4 regions of the Alkaliphilus metalliredigens QYMF genome follow, and region 1 is predicted to be linked to each of the others. Evidence: riboswitches for the same ligand, from Rfam matches in the RefSeq annotation. Region 1 holds a riboswitch; each other region holds the start of a gene.
The links. A riboswitch is a leader RNA that binds a small molecule or an ion and turns the genes downstream of it on or off. The one in region 1 is predicted to bind S-adenosylmethionine.
Positions count from the first base shown of each region.

Region 1 (5,151 bases):
TTCAGAAATTTGGGGGTACCTCCGTTTCAACTAAAGAGCGGAGAACACAAGTAATTAATAAAATTTTGCAAACAAAACAAAAACAGAAAAACATCGTGGTAGTCGTGTCAGCCTTAGGTCGTAAAGGTGATGCCTATGCCACTGATACCTTAAGAAACTTGCTTTTAGAAGAAAATCCGCTTTGTAGTCTTAAAACATTAGATCTACTGATGTCATGTGGTGAAATTATTTCTGCCACCCTTCTAGGCTCAGCATTAGAGGCATTAGGAGAAAAAGTAATTGTTTTAACCGGTGCCCAAGCAGGGATCTTGACTGATGATCATTTTAGTAACGCTGAAATCATTGCTATTGATGAGAAGAGATCACTTTCTTATTTAGAAAAGGATTATATTGTTGTTGTTCCAGGATTTCAAGGGGCCACAGCTTCGGGTGAAGTGACTACCCTAGGTCGAGGCGGTAGCGATACAACAGCCACTGCATTGGCAGTTGCCTTAAATGCAGAGTATGTAGAGATTTATACAGATGTCGATGGCATTATGACAGCTGACCCAAATGTCGTTCCAAGAGCTAGAATTCTAGACCAAGTGAACTACAATGAGGTATTTCAAATGGCTGAAAAGGGTGCCAAGGTCATTCATCCTCGGGCCGTAGAAATTGCTCAAAAAAAGAATATTCCAGTGAATATTCGAAATACCATGTCGGAGCATCCAGGGACTAGAATTCACTCCTTCACAGGTGACAAAGAATCTTTGTACTGTTCCCAACCAAAGAAAAATCTTTTAACAGCCATCACACATAAGGATGGCATTTCACAGGTCTCAGTTCACATGGAAAATAACCTGGCCCACGATAGTTTGTTATTGTCCACCTTGGCGGAGTCTAAAGTAAGCATTGACATGATTAACTTTTTTCTAGACAAAAAAATCTTTACAATTAGTACAGAGCAGATCAATATTGTGCAAATTCAACTTAAGAAGTTGAATTTTTCACATGAAATACGAACACATTGTAGCAAGGTAACCGTTGTTGGTAATCGAATCACAGGGATTCCTGGTGTCATGGCTACCATTGTGGGTGCGTTATCTTCAGAAGATATACAGATTCTACAAAGCTCCGATTCTCATTCAACAATTTCCTGTCTTGTTGATGAATCAGATGCTAAAAAAGCTGTTAATGCACTTCATTCAGCCTTTCATTTAGACTGCTAGGAAACCTCAAAACCCTATTTTATACATCAACAAAAGCAGGCAATAACACACCTCTGTGTGTTATTGCCTGCTTTTTCTTTGTTCTAAGAAGAAAACCAGTTTACTCCTTTTTTTCGTCTGCTAACTTTTCTAATATCATTTTGTATCCATCTGCTCCATAATGTAAACAGCGGTTGATTCTACTTATGGTTGCTGTACTGGCCTTTGTTTTTTCTTCGATATGATTATAGGTTTTACCAGCATTTAAGAGCTTGGCCACCGCAAGCCGTTGAGAAATAGACTGTATTTCTTTAATTGTGCAGATGTCTTCAAAAAAACGATAGCATTCTTCCATGGTTTCAAGCTTTAAAATAGCCTCAAACAAAGAGTCGGCAAATTCATCCTTAATTCTAGATTGATGGGACATACTATTCACCTCAAATTTATAGATTACTTTAATTATTCTACTTTATTCCAGGGAATCCTTTTCTCTTTTGATTTTATTACTTTAAACTTTTTTATTATTTTTGTTGACATACTATGAAAATTATATTATAGTTGTTTTTAAATTGAATATCGATTTATACTCTTATCAAGAGAGGTGGAGGGACTGGCCCGATGAAACCCGGCAACCACGAATTGTTTTTGCAATTCGAAGGTGCTAATTCCAACAACACTTATGTGTTGAAAGATGAGAGAGGACATTACTCTATTTTTTAATGGTGCCTCTTTCATGCGAAAGTGGCTTTTTTATTGCAAAAATACTCTTTTGCTATATGAGTAAAAGTTCTACTATGCACACGGTTCTACTCTTTTTGCTTTATGAAATTAAAACTTTAGCGAGGTGATTGAATGATTCAGTTAAGTAACTTAAGTAAGCTTTACGAATCTAAAGAAGGTAATGTACAAGCATTGAAGGATATTAATTTTACCGTTGAGAAGGGAGATATATTTGGTATCGTTGGTTTGAGTGGAGCAGGTAAATCAACCCTCATACGCTGCATCAATCTACTCGAAAGGCCAACTGTCGGAGAAGTATCTATCGATCACATTGAATTAACGAAACTTACTTCTACCCAACTAAGAAATGTACGTAAAAACATTGGTATGATTTTTCAAAATTATCATCTACTCAGTAGCCGCAACGTATTTCAAAATATTGCTTACCCCCTTGAGCTCATAGGCATGAAAAAATCTGATATCAAGGAAAGGGTGGGACACTTACTTTGCTTAGTGGGGTTAGAAGATAAAGCCAAGCATTATCCATCACAACTAAGTGGTGGTCAACGTCAACGGGTTGCCATCGCCAGGGCCCTAGCAACTAATCCTAAGATATTATTAAGTGATGAGGCCACCTCTGCCCTAGATCCGATCACAAGTAGGAGTATTCTAAATCTCCTGCAGGAAATCAACGAAAAGCTAAACATTACCATTGTATTGATTACACATGAAATGGAGGTCATCAAACAGGTATGTCATCGTGTGGCTGTTCTAAAGGATGGCGAGATTGTTGAAACAGGACTTGTCACAAAAGTTTTTAATGACCCAAGGCATCCGTACACAAACTTATTACTTGGGAGTCGTTCTTCACAAAGGGATCAATCAATCCCTTTAGACTTTTTTAGCAATGTAAAGGTGGGGAATTTATAATGGAAAGATTAATCATGCTACTCATTCCTGCAATCCATCAAACTTTATATATGGTTTCCCTGTCAACATTATTTGCCGTTTTAGTTGGTACACCTTTAGGCATTTTACTTGTTGTCACAAGGAGAGGACATATTATGGAGAATATTGGGATTCATCAAGTTTTATCCTATATTGTTAACATGGGACGCTCCTTTCCCTATATTATTTTAATGATTGCCCTGATTCCCTTTACACGTTTGTTAATCGGAACTTCCATTGGTACCACTGCTACCGTTGTTCCCTTAACTATCGCAACCATTCCATTTTTTTCAAGGGTTATTGAAAATGCTTTGTTGGAGGTTGATAAAGGAGTGATTGAAGCTTCTCAAGCAATGGGAGCCAGTACATTCCAAATCATTTATAAAGTACTCATCCCCGAGAGCATGCCTTCTATTGTTTTAGGAATTACAATTACGATTGTGAACGTCATCGGTTATTCTGCCATGGCAGGTGCTGTTGGAGGGGGGGGATTAGGTGATTTAGCCATTCGTTATGGTTTTCATCGTTATAATAAAGAAGTAATGATCTGGACAGTGGTTCTGCTTATTTTACTAGTTCAAATTGTACAAATTACAGGAAATTATTATTCCAAAAATTTATCTAGGAGGTAGTGAAATGAAAAAACGTTTATTTTTATCAATTATTGGTCTATTACTTATTACGTTGATTGTTGGATGCACCACAAAGGCAAAGGATGAGGTTGTCTCAACAGATGAGGCTCCTGAGACTGTCAAGTTAAGGGTTGGTGCCACACCTGTCCCCCATTCTGAAATTTTAAATTTTATTAAGCCTATTCTATTAGATATGGGCGTCGACTTAGAAATTGTTGAGTTTACAGACTACACAACACCTAATTTAGCTTTACACGATGGCGAAATTGACGCCAACTTTTTTCAGCATGTTCCTTATATGGAGACATTTGCTGAGAATAACAATATTCAACTAAAGGATGTTGCAAAAACCCATGTGGAACCTTTAGGATTATATTCTAAAAAAGTAGATTCCCTAGAAGCATTGCAAGATGGCGCTACCATTGCAATTCCTAATGATCCAACCAATGGCGGGAGAGCACTTTTATTGTTAGCTAATTATGGAGTCATTCAATTAGATGATGACACAGATTTATTAGCTACAGAACATGACATTAGTGAAAACCCTAAAAACTTTAAATTCATTGCCCTTGAAGCGCCACAAATCCCTCGTTCTTTAGATGATGTTGATGCTGCTATTATTAACACTAACTATGCCTTAGAAGCATCCTTAAATCCTGTAAATGATTCCTTGCTTTTGGAGGATTCAAATTCACCCTACGCCAATATTGTAACTATTGTTCCTGGAAATGAATCAGAAGAAAAAATCCAGAAATTGGTTGAAGTACTCACCAGCTCTGCTGTTAGAGATTTTATCCAGAGTGAGTATAAAGGTGCTATTGTGCCCGCTTTTTAACCTTTACTTTGTTTACTCTAACTCAAACCCTCGAATATCTTAGGAATTGTTAATTATATTAAGATTCACCTATACCTAATCAGTTGGAGTGGGAATTATAGAAAAGAACTAAAATCTTTAACTATTCTGTATTAAAAATTTCAAGTGCTTAAATAAAAGAGGTAGTGGGTGTTCAATCATCCCCTGCCTCTTTTTATATAATAACAGCTTTAATTATTTTTAATATTATTAGATAGGCTATCAATTGCCGTTGCTAAATCTTCTCCTACTTGTTTTTGCTCTTGGGCAACATGATGTAAAGATTCAATTTCAGTAGAAACAGCAAATACCTCTTCCTTAATTTTATTTAAAATACTTCCAATCTTTTGTGTAAATTCCTGACTGTTATTGGCAAGCTTTTGAACTTCCTTGGCCACCACGGCAAATCCTTTTCCTTGATCTCCAGCTCTAGCAGCTTCAATAGAAGCATTTAACCCGAGGATGTTAGTTTGCTGTGTGATTTTTTCAATAAATCGAATGATTTGGTCAGTTTCCTTTACATGTTCAATGGTATTTTGAGCAAAGGTATCAAGCACAGCACTTAAATTAGTGGTATTATCAATGCTGTCTTGCATTTTAGCAACCCCTTTTTGTGTCACATGGCTTAAGTGATTAATTTCCTTTAGTTGATTCTCCAACTGCTCCGTTAATCCCTCTTCTGTCTCCACTAAAAGCATCATTAATTGCGCCACATCACTAGCTACTACCCTAGCTCCATTAATATTGTGACGGTCTACTTGCACTTGAACCGCGGGTACTCCAGTCACCTCAATAAGTAAATCCATTTCTT
Region 1 covers NC_009633.1:965,572-970,722, reverse strand. Annotated here, with positions in the region: gene dapG (aspartate kinase) at 1-1,208, shown strand, start outside; gene AMET_RS04605 (YerC/YecD family TrpR-related protein) at 1,309-1,614, opposite strand; SAM riboswitch class I at 1,774-1,885, shown strand; gene AMET_RS04600 (methionine ABC transporter ATP-binding protein) at 2,040-2,837, shown strand; gene AMET_RS04595 (methionine ABC transporter permease) at 2,837-3,487, shown strand; gene AMET_RS04590 (MetQ/NlpA family ABC transporter substrate-binding protein) at 3,492-4,322, shown strand; gene AMET_RS04585 (methyl-accepting chemotaxis protein) at 4,532-5,151, opposite strand, start outside.

Region 2 (5,151 bases), 200 kb from region 1:
TCTCATTGTCAGCTAAATCCTCTACCAAACTTTGATAACTTAAGTTTTCCGTTAGCTCATGGATGCGATCAGCGGAGATCCCCACCTGTATAACATCCCCATCTGGTGTTTTTACATAGCCAAATTTAAAGGATTCATTTGTCTCTGCACTTTGTCTTGCTTCTTCCATGATTTCAGCAGCACCACTGGCGTGAAAATCATGTAGTACATGTTCCACTGGGGCATCTAGACCCACAAAACCATCGGTTGCAGTATATGCGATTTTCATGGTATCAGTAGACCAATAGTGAATTCTATGTACATCTAATTGTGCTGCTAGCTCCACCAAATACTCATTGCTGATAATTGCTCTGTTTCCCATGACAACATTAGCTACCCCTCTGATTTGATCCTCTAGTACTTCATCCATGCTTTCCAAGGAGTCATTATTGTCCTCTATCCTTCCTATCAACCGTTCCGCTGTATAAAACCCATCTTCTCTCATCTGTTCTAGCATACTGTCTCTAGTGAAATGTGTAGAAAGAAAACCAATGGCACCTACAGCTAATAATGATACAATTAATGGTATCACAACTAGCTTCATCTTGATTGAGCCTTTTCTGATTCTTTTTACGTTTTTTGTACTTTCCATAATGTAAGCTCCTTTACATAAAATTTATGAATGTTGCATTCACAGACGATGCTTCTTTTGATAAAATGTAGAAATTGGTAAATATTTGTCAATTTTTGTCGTAAACGCCAGTGTAATTATATTAGACATAGTTATATCTGTCAATTAAGATAAATCAAACTATTGTTAATTCTACCAAATCACCCTTTATTTACATCCCCAGAAGTTACCTTAGCTTTTTTCATGAAATTACATCTCTAGGAGACGTCAGACTGCGTAAGAATTGTCACCCTGAGCGTAGCGAATGGGTCTTGAAGGTTTAAAATTCAAGATTCTTCACTGTGTTCAGAATGACAAAATCAAGAGAAAATGAGTTTTTACGTAGCCTGACGTCTTAACTTCCTTAATGCCAGCCCCTTTGTCTTTGCCACAGTAATGGGATGTACCCCTCTTTTGGCTGCAATTGTTTTTAAAGAATGTTTATTAAAATAAAAGTCCCTCACCACCTGTTGCTGACCTTGGCTTAAACAACTCATATTTTCATGTATCCATTGATGGGTCTCTTTTCTAATGAGATCTTCTTCAATCTCTACTGACTCATCTACAATCAGGTCAATCCAAGTCCCATTTTCTTCTTCAACTCCATTTCCTATAGGCGAATCCAGGGATAGATGAATTCGCTGTTTCCTTCTCCTGTTTTGATAAAAGTGTTGTACAGCTAATGCAACATAGCCCAAAAACGGAACACCCTTTTCTAAATCGAAGGTCTCTATTGCTTCTAGTATCTTCATACGACCATCCTGAATGGCATCCTCATCATATCCTTTACATCCTCCATATCTACCACTGTGTGAGATCACTAAGGGATTTAATTTAAAAACAATCCATTCCTTTGCCTGTCTGTTTCCTGCCTTTGCCTCCAACACCCTTGCTTCAAAATCTTGATTCACTTTAACCCTTCCTTTTGGAAGGTGCACCTTCAAGTATTACCGGTAGTTCTATTGTAGCGCTGCAGTGAGTTTTTGGCGAAGAGAGAACGGGGCTTATTCCCCTACTGATTCAGTGGCATTCCTTATGGAATAAGTTTAAATCACGAAAAAAAGCTTATTTCCTCTGTGAATCACTAAAGGAAATAAGCTTTTTACTTGTATGTCTTAATTAAAGTACTTCTGCTCTCAAGGCTTCAGCCTTATCAGTTCTTTCCCATGGTAAATCTACATCGGTACGTCCAAAGTGTCCATAGGCTGCAATTTGGCGATAAATTGGTCTTCTTAGGTCTAAGTCTCTAATGATGGCAGCTGGTCTTAGGTCAAAATATTTGTGGACAAGTTCGATCATCTTGTCTTCATCTACTTTTCCTGTTCCAAATGTTTCAACTAAAATAGATACCGGTTGCGCCACTCCAATGGCATAGGCCAGCTCAATTTCACATTTATCAGCTAGGCCTGCGGCAACAATGTTTTTCGCTACATATCTAGCAGCATAGGCAGCTGATCTGTCTACCTTTGTTGGATCTTTCCCCGAGAAAGCACCTCCGCCATGACGGGCATATCCACCATAGGTATCTACAATAATTTTTCTACCGGTTAAGCCCGCATCTCCTTGGGGTCCACCCACGACAAATCGTCCAGTTGGATTAATTAAATATCTTGTTTTTGCATCAATTAATTCCGCTGGTACAATGTTGTTGATGACATACTCGATTAAGTCTCTCTCAATTGTTTTGTGATCTACTTCAGGGCTATGCTGTGTAGAAATAACAATGGTGTCCACTCTTTTGGGTTTATCTCCATCATATTCTACAGTTACCTGTGTTTTTCCATCAGGTCTTAAGTAATCCAAGGTCCCGTTCTTTCTGACATCTGATAAGCGCTTTGCTAGCTTATGGGCTAATGAAATCGGTAAGGGCATTAATTCAGGTGTTTCGTTGCAGGCAAATCCAAACATGATTCCTTGGTCTCCAGCACCGATGGACTCTAGCCCATCGGTCACTTCTCCAGCTCTATTTTCTAAGGCTTCATTTACACCTTGGGCAATGTCAGGTGACTGCTCATTGATGGCAGTTAATACAGCGCATGTGTCACTGTCAAATCCAAACTTTGCACGGGTGTAGCCAATTTCCGCAATGGTTCTACGAACCACCTTAGGGATGTCCACATAACAATCAGTTGTAATTTCTCCTGCCACTAATACAAGTCCTGTGGACACACTTGTTTCACAAGCAACTCTTGCCTTTGGATCCTTCTCGAAAATCGCATCTAATACAGCATCTGAAATTTGATCGCAGATCTTATCTGGATGTCCCTCTGTAACAGACTCTGAAGTAAATAATCTTTTTCCCATTTATAAGCCTCCTCTATTTCTTTGTTTCTTTGTTGTCTATGTAGCCTATTCATATACCCTGTCCTTAGGCTTTCGCAAGTCCCTATTAATATACCCGACTCAACTGAAACTATATAAAAAATTAAAACCCTCTTAATATGATGGGCTCATCAGAAGAGGGTTGTCTTTCAATATTTCCTCATCTTTCAGAACCAAAATTCTGAGGGACTTAGCACCATACACTCTATGGTTGCCGGATTTCATCGGGCCCTTCCCCTCCATCACTCTTGATAAGGCATCAAGATTTCTATTTAATTTCTCACTGAAAACATAATACCATTGGGTTTTATATATGTCAACATTTTTTTTACATATATGAAACTTCACTTGAAGACTGGATTAGATTTTTATTGCAATATAACTCAGAATAAACATAATCGTACCAGCAATGGAGGCTCCTACTGCGATGGCAGGCATGGCATACTTAAATGGAACCGCCAATAGTTTTGCCGCCAAGCACCCACTCCATACCCCAGTGGTAGGCAAGGGTATTGCCACAAACAGTACCAGTCCTAATGTACTATATTTTCGAATTCTTTCACTGCTCTTCCTGGTTTTTTTCACAGTACGTTGAATAAACTTGAAAAAAAACTTGGACTTTTTTAGTTTTTCAAAAACCGGCTCTAGGAATAATAATAAAAAAGGCACTGGTAGTAAACTCCCCACAACCCCTAAAATTGTGGCGTGTAATGGATGTATTCCCATGGAAACCCCTATGGGAATCGCTCCCCTTAGCTCCATAATTGGCAGAGCCGCAATAAAAAGAACCATCAACTCCTTTGTCATCCACTGAAAAGCACTCTCCATTTTTTCACCTCAATCTCTCCATTATATTTTATCATTGAGAGACTTGTCCTAGTCCTATATTTTGTTTTTTTATGTTCTGTTTTCTATTTAATTTACCACTGTTTTTCCCTAGGCATCTACTTTAAGTTTCTGTAATACTTATTTAATATTATGGTAATCTCCACGTAATGTTTAATCCCTTTATTTAGTGGTATAATATGGACAAGCGTACCATTCCAGTAAAATATTGGTATGCGGGTTCCAAGTCCACCGTAGGTGCTCTTAACCATAAGAATGGAGTGATACTAGGTGAATCATATTAATAATTTAAAAGATCGCATCGAAGAACTTAAAGAACAACTTAGTCGCTCATTAGATGAAGGTAGGGCCACCTATGACATTGTGGATTTGAGTCAAGAGCTTGATGAATTGATTGTAGAATATTATCTATTGAATAATGAATAAGCTATTCCCCCTCCTTTAGTCATAAATTGCAAACACCCCCTATATATATAACATATATAGGGGGTGTTTCTTTTGGTTAGCTATCATTATAAAAATCCACAGATGATTCCTCAGTTTGTCCGCTATTTATCCCTGAATCTCCCTGATGAATTTATTGTCCTTTGTATCGGTACCGATCGCTGTATCGGCGATGCCCTAGGTCCTTTAGTGGGTAGTCTTCTATTACAGAAGCACTTTCCACATCTCATTTATGGCACTCTGGGTCAGCCTATTCATGCTTTGAACCTCAAAAACACAATTACGATGCTCAAACAGAAACATCCAAATGCTTTTATTCTAGCCATCGACGCAAGCCTTGGTGACAGTGAACAGGTGGGATTCATAACGCTCCGCCCAGGTCCCATTGCTCCAGGCAAGGGTGTGGGTAAAGCCCTACCTTCTGTTGGTGATCTTTCACTAATCGGAATTGTTGCTCCAAACGATGAGAAAATCAATTCAACCATTCACCATATCCGACTCAGCTTAATCATGGATTTAGCGCAACAAATTACTGAAGTCTTAATGCATCACTGTCATATCGCAGGAGATAATAAATCCACTTACTAAACTCAGCCCGGGTGATATAATCCTTAGGTCGTAGCCTGTTATCTCTTTGCAATATTCCCAATGTTTTTAATTCATTGATGCTGTCTATGGCCCAAGGGCTGATTTTTTCTTGATCCTCATAGGGCTCAGCTGTCATGATCATCGTATTTGTATTTAATCCACTTGCTAAAATCACTGCCGCTTGTTCTCGGGTGACGAAATCACTTGGCCTCAATGTGCCATCCTCATATCCAGTCATAATTTCCAGTTGATAAACTATTGACATAAAGTCTCGAGCCCATCCAGATACTTCATGCCAGTCA
Region 2 covers NC_009633.1:761,741-766,891, reverse strand. Annotated here, with positions in the region: gene AMET_RS03570 (methyl-accepting chemotaxis protein) at 1-631, opposite strand, end outside; gene AMET_RS03565 (RNA polymerase sigma factor) at 988-1,560, opposite strand; gene metK (methionine adenosyltransferase) at 1,769-2,953, opposite strand; SAM riboswitch class I at 3,129-3,229, opposite strand; gene AMET_RS03555 (COG2426 family protein) at 3,332-3,799, opposite strand; gene AMET_RS24790 (aspartyl-phosphate phosphatase Spo0E family protein) at 4,088-4,243, shown strand; gene yyaC (spore protease YyaC) at 4,316-4,849, shown strand; gene AMET_RS24100 (S-layer homology domain-containing protein) at 4,791-5,151, opposite strand, start outside.
Region 2: another riboswitch for S-adenosylmethionine. It lies ahead of metK (methionine adenosyltransferase); the one in region 1 lies ahead of AMET_RS04600 (methionine ABC transporter ATP-binding protein).

Region 3 (5,151 bases), 2.5 Mb from region 1:
GCGCCATCAAAAATCAACATGCCTTCTTTACAATCCCTTAGAAAATTCACAAGGATCCTCCTCCCGTCTAGAGCCACAATGTTCATAAGCATCACAGTCTCTACAGCTCTTCTTCTTATTATTTTCAAGCTGTGTTCCTAGCCCGATGCAAGCAGTCACTGACTTCCTTGGCACTAAAATACACTGTTCAGTGCTGGTGAGCCCTATTTTTGCAAAGGCATTTAACTGATTTAATACCTCAGGTTGTAGTTCAATAGGTAGATCTCCATATCCTGGACTAAACCGAAAAGTCGTATGATATCCCTTAACTAAATTAAGTTTCTTAATTTCTTCTTCTGCTTCATCACATAAAACCTCAATTGCAGCTGTTGCACAGGCATCTAACACAAGGGCTCGGGTCATATCCACCAACTGATATTGTTTGATTTGTCGATCTACATTGATTCCTAGGGTCCCTGCTAAAAGCACACATTTAGAACAATCCTTCAGATGGTTCGTAATAGACTTTCCCTTTAATGTAAGGGACTCATTCAATACAATGGCCGCCTCTTGCACCTCTGTTATCTCAAAGAACTCATACACATAACGGGGTTTAGCAATCTCAGTCATTTCCTTCATACAGCTATCAATTAATTGATTTAACCCTGCATCTATCTTTTGTTGCTTATGTCCTAGATAGCGTAAGACTTCAGATCTGCTCATTTCCATTTTTATGACTCCTTATAAGTGAATTAAAACTTGTCAATATGACCTGTTACAGTTTTTTTCTGTCTTTTCAAAATTCCCTTTGCTATGTCTGGTTGATTCATTGTATAAATATGAATTCCATCTACTTCATTTGCAATCAAATCCGCTACCTGCTCAGCGGCATACTCGATTCCTGCCTGTCGTAATAGCTCTGGCTGATGCTCATATTTTGATACCAATCGAATCACTTTAGCTGGAAGGGATGCCCCACACATAAATATCATCTTTTCCACTTGTTTTTTACTTAAAATGGGCATTACCCCAGCTAATACTTTGCTTTCTATTTTATATGCCTTTAGTTTTTCTAGAAATCCATAAAATATCTCATTATCAAAAAACAATTGGCTTACTAAGAAATTCGCCCCTGCCGCTTCCTTTTCCTTCAAGTATTGCAGGTCTTTTTCAACATCGTCACATTCAATGTGTCCTTCTGGATATACAGCAGCTCCTATATCAAAGTCTCCATATCCCTTTAATTCCTTGATTAAGTCCACCCCATATTGATATTGATTTTCTTCTCGTCGGATAAAATCCGAAGGAACATCCCCTCGGAGAGCTAACACATTCTCTAGGTTGTTCTCTTGAAGGGCTTTAATATTCTGTTGAATGACTTCCTTGTTAGAAGTAATACAAGTTAAGTGAGCTAATGCTTCGATTTCATATTTGTTTTTGATTATTGATGCAATTTCTATTGTCTTATTACTACCTGTCCCTCCAGCACCATAGGTTACACTGATAAAGTCTGGATTTAAATCAGCCAGTCCGTCTAAGGCTCCATAGATGCTACTAATAGGAAGCTCTTTCTTAGGTGGAAAAATTTCAAAAGAGATGACTGGTCTTTTATCATTAAATAATTTAGTTATTTTCATAAGATTTCCCCCCTTACAATTTTCCTAACACGTCTTCAATATCTGCAATTAGATCTGCTACATTTTCAATTCCTACAGAGATTCTCACAAGTTCAGGTAATACTCCCGCTGATAGTTGCTGCTCTTGGCTTAATTGTTGATGAGTGGTGGAGGCTGGATGAATTACCAGTGATTTTGCATCTCCAACATTGGCTACATTAGAGAAAATAGTAAGCTCATTGATTAACTTTTTTCCACCTTCATAGCCACTCTTTAGACCAAATGTGAAAATTGAGCCAGATCCTAATGGTAAATATTTTTGCCCAAGTTCATAGTATTTATTGGATTGAAGCCCTGGATAATTGACCCATGCCACCTGGGGGTGTTTCTCAAGGTAGGTTGCCACTTCCAATGCATTTGACACATGTCTTTCTACTCGTAGTGATAAAGTCTCTAACCCTAAAATCAATAAAAATGAATTAAAAGGAGAGATGGCCGCCCCAATATCTCTTAATAAGATAGTGCGTAGTCTAGCAATATATGCAGCGCCACCAAATGTATCCCAGTAGGATAATCCATGGTAGCTTTCATCCGGTTCAACTAACTCTTCAAATTTTCCATTATTCCAAGGAAATTTTCCTGAATCTACCACAACCCCTCCAATTGAAGTTCCATGTCCCCCGATAAACTTAGTTGTGGAGTGAACCACAATGTCCGCTCCGAACTCAATGGGCCTGCATAAATACGGTGAAGCAAAGGTGTTATCTACGATTAATGGGATGCCATGGTCATGGGCTATTTCAGCTATCTTTTCAATATCAATGACATTAATTTCTGGATTTCCAATGGTTTCAATGAACACAGCCTTGGTATTTTCATTAATGGCTTGATCCACTGCTTCAAAATCATCTGGATCCACTAAGACCACTTTAATATTTAACCTTTTAAATGTATTTGAAAATAGTGTGTAGGTGCCTCCATAAAGTGTGGCCGCCGCCACAATTTCATCTCCTGGCTTAGCGACATTCAAGATAGCATAGGTAATGGCACTCATTCCTGAGGCCGTAGCCACAGCCGCTACCCCACCCTCTAATGCCGCGATTCTTTTTTCTAATACATCTGTTGTTGGGTTTCCTATCCTTGTATAAATATTCCCTTCCTTCTTGAGTGCAAAAAGATCTGCTGCATCCTGTGCATCATCAAACACGTAGGATGTGGTTTGATAAATTGGGACTGCCCTAGATTTAGTGGTACCATCAACCACTTGCCCCCCATGAACTTGTAATGTTTCGAAAGATAATTTTTTTGTCATTATAATTCCTCCTTGTTTTGTTTTGTTAAAAATTCGTCTGGTGCTCTCGCATCGACTCATGGCCCACTTAAAGATTCAAGTGCTTATAGGAAAAGCCACTTCTCTTAAATTAATAAGAAGCGGCTTTTTCAAAATACCTTAATGGTATTGATGAAAATACTCTCCTTATCTTTCAGCCAAGGGCTGCAGGAATTAGCACATTTCAAGCTTGATTAATGCCTCAAGCTAGCTGTTGCTGGGTTTCATCGGGCCAGTCCCTCCACCTCTCTAGATAAGATATTCAATTTCGCTTTTACTTTTTTGTAAATCCAGATACAATTCGTCTGATGCTACCACAGCAACTCAAACTTTTAATATGCAATTTCTTCAAAATAGAAAAATCTTCTTAACATATCGTTAAGAAGATTATATTCACCGTATTATTGGTTTACTATACCCCCTTATCGTGTGTTAACAGGACCACCTTACTTTTTCTAGTAGGTTGGTATAGGATCATCAAGTCAACTCTCTCCCCTAATTCTTGATAAGTTTCTATTAAATTATAGTTATGATATCACAAAAGAATTAACTTGTAAATACCCTTTAGTTAAAATATTCAATAAATTCTTTATTTAATTTAAAGACATATAACCATTATTTTTGCAAATAATATAAGAGACTCATTTAGATAAAATTTGATTAACGGAGGTATGATATGCGAAATAAAGCTTTGCTTTTATTAACTTTTTCCCTTCTACTTACCACTGCCTGCGGAGGACCTCAGGACCATTTAGCCCAAGATAATCAGCCTAGAGAGACTAACCTTTCCGCTATTTTTCATATAGCTGATGTTGAATTTGCTCGAGTGACGGCTGATTCAGCAGATGTTAAATCAGGACTAGGAAGAGACTTCGATAGTCTTGCTACTTTAGAAAAAGATAGTGAGATTAGGGTTCTAAATCAATCACAGGACTGGTATATTGTCCAACTAGATAATAATCAAGTGGGTGGAATTGAAACTGCTGATGCAATGCCTATAGTAAGGGAAGGTGCTGATCGTCGTGAGGACCACCCCACTACCCCCAATGAAACACAGCAACCAATGTATCAACAGCAGGAAGAACTTCCCCAGAGACAGGTTGATGAGGATGCGACACAGCCTGGAGAAGAGGCTCCTGAAGAAGCCCCAAGACTGGAAGAGAAACCTACGCTACCACCAAATGAAAGACAACAACCGCAAACAGGACAGCAGGTAGACCCGGAGCCCCAAACCACTGGAATTCGAGCTCTATCTGCGGAAGAACAACAAATGTTCGACCTTGTTAATAGTGAGAGAGAACGAAATGGTCTTTCTACCTTAAGAGTTGACTTAGAAATAACCAGAGTAGCTCGAATTAAATCTCAGGACATGGAAGATCAAAACTATTTCAGTCATAACTCTCCTACCTATGGCAGTCCCTTTGATATGCTGGAAAGCTTTGGTGTGAAATACTTACATGCAGGTGAAAACCTAGCTGGTAACGCTTCAGTGGAACAGGCTCATACTTCATTGATGAATTCTGCAGGACATAGAAGAAACATTCTAAGTCCAGATTTTACCCACCTGGGCATCGGTATCGTTCCTAGTGATCGATATGGTTTACTGTTTACACAGGTATTTATTAGTAAACCTCAATAGAGCTGTTTAACCATATAGTTATTTGAATCCTATCTTTATTTTTCACTTGCGCATAAAAACGAGCAAGTGACTCAATTGAGTCACTTGCTCGTTTTTTGTGGAGACCTTATTATACAATATTACTTAATTTAGGAGAAATCTTGTCAATAGCTTGGGGTTCAAAAAGCTTGATGACTTGATATGTGTATGTTTTTGCAAATTTAATGACATCTAAAAATTGATAGGCAGTATCTAATGATGTAAAACAAGAAATGCTATAATCAATGGATTGTCTTCTGATTTGAAAACCCTGTCTCTCTATCTTCTTCCCTTTTGTTGGTGTATTAATTACCATTGCAACGGATCCACTCTTAAAGGCTTCTAATATTTCATCATTTGAGCCCAACACCTCTTTAATATGCACCCCATGCTTTACTAGGTGTTTGCCAGTACTTGAAGTGGCAATGATTTCAAATCCTTGTTCCTCTAGTTCCCTTGCCAGGGCAATGGCTTCCGTCTTATCACGGTCTGCTATGGAAAACAGCACCCTTCCCTTTGATGGAATGTGAAAACCTGCTCCCTCAAAGGCTTTTAGTAAAGCCTCTTGG
Region 3 covers NC_009633.1:3,429,241-3,434,391, forward strand. Annotated here, with positions in the region: gene AMET_RS16570 (homocysteine S-methyltransferase family protein) at 1-50, opposite strand, end outside; gene AMET_RS16575 (vitamin B12 dependent-methionine synthase activation domain-containing protein) at 28-708, opposite strand; gene AMET_RS16580 (methylenetetrahydrofolate reductase) at 732-1,616, opposite strand; gene AMET_RS16585 (O-acetylhomoserine aminocarboxypropyltransferase/cysteine synthase family protein) at 1,630-2,907, opposite strand; SAM riboswitch class I at 3,070-3,185, opposite strand; SAM-I-IV-variant riboswitch at 3,316-3,439, opposite strand; gene AMET_RS16590 (CAP domain-containing protein) at 3,602-4,564, shown strand; gene carB (carbamoyl-phosphate synthase large subunit) at 4,674-5,151, opposite strand, start outside.
Region 3: another riboswitch for S-adenosylmethionine. It lies ahead of AMET_RS16585 (O-acetylhomoserine aminocarboxypropyltransferase/cysteine synthase family protein); the one in region 1 lies ahead of AMET_RS04600 (methionine ABC transporter ATP-binding protein).

Region 4 (5,151 bases), 1.9 Mb from region 1:
AAACTTCATTTCCCACAATAGCTTGCTTTTCCCCTTCATTTGAGGGTCTGTGGGTACCTAATGCAATTAATATATCAATATGACTATCTTCTACACCCATAGCATTTAGGTAATCTATTAGATGGATTAAAAATTGATCTGTTTTAATCCACAGTCTAGTGATATCACTAACTACTATTACAACGGTTTCTCCTTTTTTAATCACATTCTTTAAGGAAGCAGAAGCTGTAGGATTTTCAATGGCCCTTATTACTGCCTCCTTAACATCTATTATTGGGGCGGCTACCCTTGGTAAAAGTGTATTTAATATTAACTTTTCATTAATTTTACAGAGAAGCTCACCTCTCCCATATTTAAAGCTATAGTTTTTCAATAAAATCCCTCCTAGAATGCCGACACAACAGCTCCACCAAAGCTTTCCTCTATAAATTGTCTAATCTCACTGGAATGATATATTTCAACAAGCTTTTTAATTCTTACATCCTCCTCAAGCTCTGGTCTAGTAACAATATGGTTTACCCAGGGAGAATTCTTATCTTCAATAAATATTGAATCCTCTACAGGATTCATCCCTGCCTCAATGATAAAATTAGTATTAATTACAGCCACTGCCACATCCGGTAGAGCTCTAATAAGCATTGGTGCCTCCAGCTCAACTATTTTAATGTTTTTAGGATTTTCTACTATATCCCTAACTGTTACCGCAGTACCTGCACCTTCCCTGAGTTTAATAACTCCGGCTGTCTCCAATAGGATCAATGCCCTAGCTTGATTTGTCGAATCATTGGGAACTGCTACCTGTTGGCCTTCAACTAGTTCACTAGGTGAAGCGATTTTATCAGAATAGATACCCATTGGAAAGTTTACTGTTGGTGCGATGGTAATAAGATCCATGCTTCTATCTGTATTAAATTTAATTAAGTATGGTTCATGCTGAAAAATATTAGCATCCAATTCCTTATCAAATAGCTGTATATTGGGTTGAATATACTCATTGAAAACAACTAATTCTATATTTAAGCCCTTATCCTCAGCCAATTCTTTAACCTTTTTAGCAATTTCTTCATGGGGCCCACCTGTTACACCAATCTTTAATGTATCTTCATTACCAGCAGCGGTTTTAGCTCCACAGCCCGTTACAATTAATGCCAATAAAACAATAGTTATAGATATTAGTATGATTTTTTTCATTTTTTTCTCTCCTTCAGTCATTTTTTGTGTTTATTTTGCTTGTTGTTTAATTTAGTGACTTAATTTCTTTTGAAAATATTCCCCTGTACTTTGAACAACATTTACGATCAGCAGCAAAATTATTGTGCTTACAATCATGATGTCAGTTCTATAATATTGATAACCGTATCGTATAGCGAAATCCCCAAGACCTCCACCTCCCACCGTTCCAGCTATGGCAGAAAAACCGATTAAGCTAACGACGGTTATGGTTAAAGCATATATGATTCCAGGTAAGCCCTCCACAAGTAATACCCTATAGATTATTTCAAAGGGGCTAGATCCCATGGCCTGTGCTGCTTCAATAACTCCTGGATCTATATCTAACAGTGCTGACTCCACCTGCCGTGCCACAAAGGGAGCGGAGGCAAATATTAGAGGTATTATTGCACCCCTAAGACCTATTGTTGTGCCAGCTAAAAATCTTGTAATAGGTATAATGGCCGTTAACAAAATTACAAAAGGTAAAGATCTAAATATATTCACTACCTTTCCCAATATAAAATTTATCAATTTATTTTCCACCAGATTCCCTTTTCTTGTAATAACTAAGATTACACCTAAAGGAATTCCGATTATGGAGGCAATTAATCCAGATATAAAAACCATAATCAAGGTATCCATAAATGCTTTAACTAACTCAGGAAACAATTCAACTACATTGGGTAGCATTTGATTTACTAGCTCCATACTCTCTTAATACCTCCACTCGTATTTTATTGCTTTCAAGAAGTGCAATTGCTTCTTGAATCTTTCCTTCATTACCCGTAAGACTGACCACAAGACTTCCAAAGGGGATCCCCTGTAGGCTTTCTATGCTTCCAAAAAGTATGTTTACCATAATCCCATACTCTCTAGATATTCTAGAAATAAAAGGTTGCCCCGTTACCTGACCAACAAAGGTAACTTTTACAGTTAATTCATATTGACCTGGATCCCTGAGGAAATTCTGATTTATCAACTCATCTAGGCCTTCATAACCCATGGTCTTAGCAATAAATTCCCTGGTAATATCTGTTGCTGGATTAGAAAAGACATCTATGATGCTTCCCTCCTCTACTACCTCCCCAGCATCCATCACGGCCACCCTATTGCAAACTTCCTTTATAACCTCCATTTGATGGGTAATAATTACCACCGTTAAATTGAGCTTTTGATTAATCTCTTTCAACAGGTTTAAAATTGACCTTGTATTCTGAGGATCTAGGGCTGAGGTTGCCTCATCACATAATAATACCTCTGGATCATTGGCAAGGGCCCTTGCTATGCCCACCCTCTGTTTCTGACCTCCACTTAGCTGAGAGGGATAAGAATAAATCTTATCTTTAATTCCAACCAATTCTAAAAGTTTTACCACTTTTTCATTTATTTCAACCTTTGTTAAACCTTTACCCTTTAAGGGGTAAGCTATATTATCATACACAGTCCTCCTCTTCATTAAGTTAAAGTGTTGGAAAATCATTCCTATTTTTTCTCTTTGTTTCCTTAATTCCTTTGGCGATAGTTCTGTTAATTCTATGCCATTTATTGTGACTTTCCCAGAATCCATTTTTTCTAAAAGATTAATGCATCTTATCAAGGTGCTTTTACCAGCCCCACTATATCCAATTATTCCAAATATATCTCCTCTTTGTATTTTCAAGCTAACCTTTTTTAATGCCTTAACAGCTTCTTTGTTACTTCCATAGGTTTTGGTTAGTTCATGTAATATAATCAATTTTCAGCCTCCTTTCTTTACCATAGAAATAGCACATACTTTTTACCAAATAAAAAAACCTCTTCTCAAAGAGAGAAAAGGTTTATCTGCATAAAAATAACCCAAGAAGGGTTTCATTATCCATTCTCATCTCCCAGAACTATGTTCTGCTGGATTTAGCACCGTCACATATGTGTGGTTGCTGAAACATCATCGGGCCAGTCCCTCAGTTTCTCTTGATAAGTTATATTTAGTTTTTATATTAGATATGATTATATAGTGTATAAAATGTTTTGTCAACAATAAAATTAATTTCCTTCTTTTCTTTTGATTCATTTTGTAACGTCCATGCTTCTACCTTAAATTGATTTTTTATTATCTGCCTTAATTCATCATCTGATATATTCTTCTTTTTTTCCTTGATTTCTAAGCACTCATCATTATTATTCTTTTTGTTAAATTTAATAAATAATTCAATAGCTATATCATTGTCTTTAGCAAATATTTTAAGTACATATTCCTTATCTATTATTTTGGGGGTTACTGAATATTCCCTATAACTACTCCATCTATAGTCTTTTATATTTCTTATAATTCCTGCTTTTATAGGATTTTGATGAATGTATCTTATAACCGTCAAAAAATATGATTCTGTCTCTACGGGTTCACTTTTAAATCGATCTTGAAATAAAGTTCCTACCCGTTCATACTTCTTGTTATACCAATATACATAGCTTCCACTTATACGTCTCATTATTTGTTCTAATGGTTCTTTTCCTTCTTTTAACAATAGATGTATGTCACTAGTGTTCAATTAATGGATTTTAAATCCATTGACAATACTTCGTATCCAGTACTTTCATAATTTGACTTAAATTTAGACATGAAAATAGTCAGTAACCTTTGCTTTAATATAATTACACACTAACCATATTTGCAAGGGGGTACTGACTATTGGTTAATGATAATTATATCACTATTTTCGAAAAATTATTAGACATCATTGATTGGAAAAAATTGAAAGAATCTACTTATCTACTAGTGCTTAGTAACCTCCTTCTTTGGGGAAGATATGTGTAAACTAATCCCAAAGAAATGGAGGAACATCATGAAAAAGAAATATATCGTAAAACTGACCAATGAAGAACATCAAGAACTAACAGATATAATAAGTAAAGGTAAATCACCGGCATATAAAATCAAACATGCAAACATTCTTCTCAAGGCCAATACAGACGGACCAAACTGGATTGATAGACAAATTGCAGAAGCGTTTAATTGCCATAGCAATACGATAACAAATGTCAAAAAACGCTTCGTAGAAGAAGGTCTTGATAGTGCTCTTGACCGAAAAAAGAGAGATCCTTCTACTTTGCCTAGAAAATTTGATGGTGTAGATCAAGCTAAAATAATAGCTCTTGCCTGCAGCACACCACTGGCTGATCATTCTCACTGGACATTGAGGTTACTCGCTAATAAAGTTGTTGAATTAAATATAGTTGATTCTATTTCACATCAAACAGTTTCCAGGATTCTAAAAAAAATGACTTGAAGCCTCACCAAAGTAAGTATTGGATGATACCCCCTGAACAAGATGCTGCCTTCGTATGCGCTATGGAAGATGTCCTTGATTTATACCAGAGACCCTATGATAGTAATAAGCCTGTAGTTTGTATGGATGAACAGCCTATACAACTTATTAGGGAAACTCGTACCCCTCTCCCCTTAGAACCTGGGAAACCTGAACGACACGATTATGAATACGAAAGAAATGGTACAGCAAATGCTTTTATGTTTACAGAGCCTTTGGGTTGTAATCGTTCTGTTCATATCACAGAGACAAGTGCAAAGGAAATATTTGAAGTAGAAAAACTTAAAGCCCTAGCAGATAAAGGTTATTACAATGCACAGGATTTAAAAAAATGCGAAAAAGAAGGTATTACAACCTATGTTTCAAAACAAGTATTTCCCAATACTACAGGAGAGGAATAATATTATTTAGACAAATTTGAATATGATAAAGAGGAAAATATTTATATATGTCCTAAAGGAGAAAAACTTTATTGTAGAAGACAAAAACCTATAAATGAAAATACAAAAGAAATAGTATATCAAAATTTCAAAGCCTGTAGTAAATGTAATTTTAAAGATCAATGTACAAAAGATAAAAGAGGCAGACGAGTAAGAAGACCAATAGATCAAGATATCTTAGATAGAGTAGACCA
Region 4 covers NC_009633.1:4,001,378-4,006,528, forward strand. Annotated here, with positions in the region: gene larAH10 (NPN-dependent 2-hydroxyacid racemase, LarAH10 family) at 1-373, opposite strand, end outside; gene AMET_RS19110 (MetQ/NlpA family ABC transporter substrate-binding protein) at 385-1,191, opposite strand; gene AMET_RS19115 (methionine ABC transporter permease) at 1,243-1,920, opposite strand; gene AMET_RS19120 (methionine ABC transporter ATP-binding protein) at 1,883-2,947, opposite strand; SAM riboswitch class I at 3,071-3,172, opposite strand; gene AMET_RS19125 (transposase) at 3,189-3,740, opposite strand; gene AMET_RS27415 (helix-turn-helix domain-containing protein) at 4,035-4,478, shown strand; gene AMET_RS27420 (hypothetical protein) at 4,541-4,918, shown strand; gene AMET_RS25200 (transposase) at 4,964-5,151, shown strand, end outside.
Region 4: another riboswitch for S-adenosylmethionine. It lies ahead of AMET_RS19120 (methionine ABC transporter ATP-binding protein); the one in region 1 lies ahead of AMET_RS04600 (methionine ABC transporter ATP-binding protein).